2 regions of the Tenacibaculum pacificus genome follow, and region 1 is predicted to be linked to the other one. Evidence: riboswitches for the same ligand, from Rfam matches in the RefSeq annotation. Region 1 holds a riboswitch; the other holds the start of a gene.
What was found. A riboswitch is a leader RNA that binds a small molecule or an ion and turns the genes downstream of it on or off. The one in region 1 is predicted to bind cobalamin.
Positions count from the first base shown of each region.

Region 2: it holds a riboswitch for cobalamin, as region 1 does, so the genes downstream of both, PG913_RS05170 (TonB-dependent receptor) here and PG913_RS07470 (TonB-dependent receptor plug domain-containing protein) in region 1, are expected to answer to the same signal.

Region 1 covers NZ_CP115917.1:1,670,516-1,673,690, forward strand. The annotation lists gene PG913_RS07470 (TonB-dependent receptor plug domain-containing protein) at 1-1,271, opposite strand, end outside; cobalamin riboswitch at 1,303-1,496, opposite strand; gene PG913_RS07475 (ABC transporter substrate-binding protein) at 1,508-2,446, opposite strand; gene PG913_RS07480 (bifunctional adenosylcobinamide kinase/adenosylcobinamide-phosphate guanylyltransferase) at 2,561-3,064, shown strand; gene cobT (nicotinate-nucleotide--dimethylbenzimidazole phosphoribosyltransferase) at 3,070-3,175, shown strand, end outside.
Region 2 covers NZ_CP115917.1:1,125,400-1,128,574, reverse strand. The annotation lists partial or broken gene cbiB (adenosylcobinamide-phosphate synthase CbiB) at 1-304, shown strand, start outside; gene PG913_RS05175 (AAA family ATPase) at 305-847, shown strand; cobalamin riboswitch at 883-1,075, shown strand; gene PG913_RS05170 (TonB-dependent receptor) at 1,157-3,175, shown strand, end outside.

The DNA.
Region 1 (3,175 bases):
AGTTCATTATAAGTTGGAACTCTATAATTTGTTGAAAAATTAGCTGTTAATTTTAATTTAGGTAATACATTATATTCACTTCCTATAAATACAGAAAATGGCACATTAAAATCAGAATTAAGTTCTTTTCTTACCTGTAAACTTGTTACTATTTTTTTTAAAGGTTGATATTTTACACTTCCTATAAAAGCAGTTGATTTTCTTGTTTTTGTAGTTGTTTCGGAATTACTACCCGCAATATTTTCAAAAATAGTTTTATAATTAAATGATAAAGTATTAGATGGTTTATAAGTTAAAGAGTAGTTAATTTGTGTAGTTCTAGATTTACCAAAACTATAATTAATAGCATCTTTATTATCATAATATCTATACTCTTGTGTTAAATACGCAATATTTATTAGCTGTTTAAATTGTGAAGAATAATTATAATTCCACTTTAATAAATTACGTTGATTAAAATCTTCATTACGTTCACTTCCTGCTGATGGATTTGGTAAACCATCTGAAAATAAACGATCTCCGTAATAACCTGTAGTAAAAAAAGCTATTTTATTTTTTGAATTAAACTTATGAGCTATATTAAAATTAATACCATAGTTTTTATAAGAACCATTATCATTTTTCAATAATTTTCCGTTACTATCTTTATACCTATCATCTATAAAAGTATAATCATTATCAGAATAATTAATTGTTGATGCTAACTTTACACTCCATTTTTCATCACCAAAAGAACTTTTAAAAAAATTAGAAGTTGTATTAAAACTTCCATATGAAGAAAATATGTGAATTTTTTTATGTTTCTCAAAACTTATTTCATCATTTAAATGTACAGTACCACCAATAGCTCCTGAACCAAACTCGGTGCTATTTCCACCACTTTGAACAACTATATTATCACTAATACTTGCTGATAATGAATTAAAATCTGTTTGACCACTACCAATTGAATTAATAGGAATACCATTCCATAAAACCAATGTATTAGAAGCTGATGTTCCTCTAAAGCGAGCTGTACTAACTCCTCCATTTCCATAATCTCTAAAAGCAATTGGGCTATTATAGCGTAACAGATTGGTTAAATTAATAGGGTTTTTAACAAGTTGTTTATCTGTTATTTTTATTGATTTTACACTAATCTGATTAAATTTTTTATTTTTTATTTTTCCAGCAACCTGTACCTCTTCTAAAACATTCGTTATAGAATCTTTTTGAGCAAAAGAATAAAATGTAACAATAAAAAATACTGTAAAAAGTAAGTGTTTTCTCATAATATACTAAAAACCTTTATCCCGAAAGTTTGAATTATTTAAAACCTAGGCAGGTCTCCTGGCTTGCGTCTTGTAATTGGTCTTCCCGCTTAAAAACAGTGACTTAAAGAGTAATTACAAGCTTAATAGCTTACAGTTGCGGGAACAGCTTCGGTATTTAATCGAATTCCCTTTTAATTTGATGTTATATTTTTAAACATCAAAACCTAAATTTCGCGCAAATTTATGATATTTTATTAAGAATCTAGCATCAATAAATCATTATAGTTCGAAAACTTAACAGTAAGCTCACTTGATACCGAAAAATAATTCGGATGAATCATTGCTGATAAACACTCAATACCATCGACTAAAGTACTTGCTGATGATTGTGTAAACATAGCAAAATCAGCAATAAAAACCTGTTTATTTTTAACGGCTTTTAAAGAACTCCATTCTGGTTTATCTTCTAAAAATCGCATATCTTCCATTGTTCGTGAAATTCCGTAGCCACACGGAGCAATTATTAATATCTCTGGATTATATTTTACAATTTTACCCCAAGAAATAACAATACTATCTCCTGACGGATGCGATAATAAATCGATACCACCAGCATATCCTATTTGATGAGGAATCCAATGTCCGCAATTAAATAACGGATCAATCCATTCTAACAACATTACACTTTTAGATTGTATGCTGTTTGCTCGTTGTGTATCGACTATATTGTAAATACGATTTTTAAGTTTTTGTACATATTTAATTCCTATTTCTTCTTTTCCCATTGCTTTTGCTATGGTTAATGCATTCTCAAAAACATCGTCTAAAGAATTTGGAGTTATAGAAATTAAAGTTGGTTGTTTCGCTAATTTAGAAGCAGATTTTGCAACAGATTCTGTATCTATTTGACAAACATCACATACATCTTGTGTAAAAATAATATCTGGAGCAATACTTTCTAAAACAGGTTCATCAACATAATACAACGTACCTCCTTCAGCTTTTGTTTTTGAAAAAATGGTGTTAATTTCATCACTAGTTAAAGTTTGTCCTTCTAACTTATATTTAACAGCTACCTGTTTTTCTTTTAGTGCAATTGCAGGACATTCAAATGTAACACCGTCTAAATATTCTTGTAATCCCATATCATAAATCATTTGGGTTACTGCTGGCATAAATGAGGAAACTTTCACTGAAAATATATTTTGAACGGCTAAATTACATAGTTATCGAGTATTATTCTCTTTTTCTAAAAAATCTTTACAATCTTTGCCGTTTAATTTATTTCTTTATTATAATTATTAATTATGATGTACTATATCTCTGGCGGAGAACGTTCAGGAAAAAGCAGTTATGCACAACAATTAGCCGAATCATTATCAGAAAACCCTTATTATTTAGCCACTTCAAGAATTTGGGATGCCGATTTTAAAAAACGTGTAGACAGACATATTTCTGATAGAGATGAACGTTGGACAACTATTGAAGAAGAAAAAAACATCAGTAATGTAATTCCTAAAAATGCAACCGTAGTTATTGATTGTGTTACTTTATGGCTAACTAATTTTTATTTAGATACTAAAAATGATGTACAAAAAAGTTTAACCTTAGCAACCAATGAAATTGACAAACTAATTGAAATTGATGCTACTATTATTATTATTTCAAATGAAATAGGAATGGGTTTACATGCCGATACTCAAATTGGCAGAAAATTTACCGAATTACAAGGATGGATAAATCAATATATTGCTAAAAAAGCTGATAAAGCTACATTTATAGTATCTGGTTTACCACTAACTTTAAAATAAATAAAATGTACTCTACGGAAATAACACCACTTTCAAACACGCTAAAAACAGCACTTCAAGATAAAATTGATTTTAAAACAAAACCAATTGGTTCGTTAGGAGTTTTAGAAG
Region 2 (3,175 bases), 550 kb from region 1:
TTTAACAGCAATATTAATGCTACTCGTTACTTTTTCTTTAGATAAAATTGGTTTTGTATGGCAACAAGGTAAAAACCATTCAAGCCCTAATGCAGGATATCCCGAAGCTGCTTTGGCTACTATTTTAAATTGCAGATTTGGAGGTCCTAATTATTATCATGGTAAGTTAGTACACAAACCTTTTATCGGAAATAACAACCGTATTATAAAAGAAATCGAATTTAAAAAAGTTGCTTTTATCAATCATTCTGTTACCCTTACCTTTGTACTTTTAATTGGTTTGATAACCTACTTTTTATTTTAAATGAAACGATATATAATTACGGGTGCGCCTGGAACAGGAAAAACTACTTTAATCAATGCTTTGCGTACCAATAATTTTTATTGTTTAGAGGAAGTTTCTCGTAAAATTATTATTGCTGAACAAAAAAACAACGGAAATAAAACTCCTTGGCAAGATGTTGTTGGTTTTACCAATTTAGTTTATCAAAAAACAATAGCCGATTTAAATATTTTAAGTGATAAAACTACTTTTGTTGATCGTGGATTAGCAGATAACATTGCTTATTTAAAATTACATAAACTACCTATTAGTAAACATTTTTTTAATTTCGATTATAAAAAAAAATATCATACAACCGTTTTTGTACTTCCACTTTGGAAAGCTATTTATAAAGAAGATCCACAACGATTACAATCTTTTGAAGAAGCTAAAAAATTACAAGAGTTACTTTTAGAAACTTATACTAACTTAGGTTTTTCTATTTATATTTTACCAAAGAAATCAGTAAACAAAAGAGTGGAATTTTTAAAAAAACTGATAAAAAAACAACACAAACCAAAGTAGCACAATAAATAATATTTGTTTAAATAAAAGAAGTATCTTCGCGGCTGTTAAATGGTTTTTTACATTATTGTAAAAATTAAAAGGGAATTTGGTGTAAATCCGAAACTGTTCCCGCAACTGTAAAACTCATATCAATATTTTATTATCAAAAACCACTGTAGTTATAACTATGGGAAGGTAAATAAAATAGAGTTAAGTCAGGAGACCTGCCACTAAAACAATAATTTATATTAATAACTCTCGGGTAAAGAGTTAGAAAATTATGTTTTTTCATATTTTCTTTCCTTGCCTGCTTAAACTCTTTTTTAAATGAAAAAATTGATTTTATGCAGTGTATGGTTCATGTTTTTTGTACATGCCATATTCTCACAAAAAAGTACTAGTACAAACGAAACAGAAACACAACTTTCTGAAGTAATTATTAATGCTAAACACGAAAAAAAATTAGGAACTCATAAGGTTTCTAAAATAGCATTAAAGTTAAGACCAATAAACAGCGCTCACGATTTTTTAAAAACAGTGCCTGGTTTATTTATTGCGCAACATGCTGGTGGAGGAAAAGCCGAACAAATATTTTTAAGAGGTTTTGATAATGACCACGGAACTGATTTTGCTGTTTTAGTTGATGATATAGGTATCAATTTAAGTTCTCATGCACACGGGCAAGGTTATGCCGATTTACACTTTTTAATTCCTGAAACTGTTCAAAATGCCGATTATTATAAAGGACCTCATGAAACTTCTTTAGGTAATTTTGCCGTTTCTGGAGCAGCAAAATTTACATCGAAAGATAAAGTACATCGTAATTTTGTGAAGTTAGAATATGGTCAATACGATTTTGCAAGAGCTTTAGCAATGGTATCGCTTATCGATAAAAATAACTTTTTAACTAAAAACGAAGAAAGTGCTTATATTGCTATTGAAGGAACTTATAATGACAGTTTTTTTGAAAGCGAACAAAGACTTAAAAGATTAAATACATTTACAAAATATACAGTTGCACTTTCTGATATTCATAAATTAAGAACATCTATTTCTACATTTCATAGTAACTGGAATGCTTCAGGACAAGTGCCTTTAAGAGCCGTTAAAAGTGGATTAATCGATAGATTTGGAGCTATTGATGATAAAGAAGGTGGTGATACTGAAAGAGTACATTTTAATATACAATTGAACTCTAACATCTCAGAAAAAACACAACTTACAAATCAATTATACTACGTTTCTAATATCTATAATTTATTTTCTAACTTTACTTTTTATCAAAATAATCCTATTGATGGTGATATGATTCATCAACAAGAAAATCGTAAAATGTATGCTTATAAAGGAAATATTTCAATAAAAAATATACTTCAAATACCAAATAGCACAACAACTTTTGGCTGGGAAGCTAAACGAAATAATAACAATATTGGTTTAAATAATGCTATTGGACGTACGTTATCAAATCCTATAAATGAGTTTGATATTAAAGAAACAAATGTTGCTTTATTTTTAAAAGAAAGAATTCAAGTAGCTCCTAAATTAACGGCTTTAGCAGGTATTAGAGCTGATTATTTCGATTTTAACGTAACTGAAATAGTACCAGTACCTCAAAAAGGAAAGACAAATTCTATTAGAATAAGTCCGAAATTTAGTTTGTTTTATGATGCAACTAAAAACTTACAATTATATGCGAAAGCAAGTTCTGGTTTTCATTCAAACTACGCAAACGCAGCTGTAAAAAACAAAGAAATTAACCCGTTACCTAAAGCTGTCGGATACGATATTGGTACAGAATTTAAAATAGGAAAAAACTTTGTTGCTAATATTGCTACTTTTTACTTACAAAGTGATGCTGAATTTGTTTTTGGTAGTGATGGTTTTGAGTTTGAAAACAAAGGAAGATCTAAACGAATTGGTAGTGAAGCTTCTTTTAGATATCAACCACTATATTATTTTTGGTTAGATACCGATTTAAATTATAGCTTCGGAACTTTATTAGACGCTCCAAAAGATGAAAACAAAATTCCAAGTGCGCCTCGTTTTACCTCAACTGGTGGCGCTACTTTCCGTTTAAAAAATGGAATTAACACATCGTTACGTTATCGTTTTTTAGGAGAACGTCCTTTGATTGAAGATGACTCTGTAATTGCTAAAAGTTATTTTATTGCCGATTTTGTTATCAACTATACAAAACCAAAATATCAAATAGGTTTATCCGTAGAAAATATTTTTGATACCGCATGGAGAGAAGCTGTATTTTATGATTCTTCACAATTACAAGGAGAATTACAACCTGTAGATGATATCCATTTTACACCAGGAACACCATTTTTAGCAAAA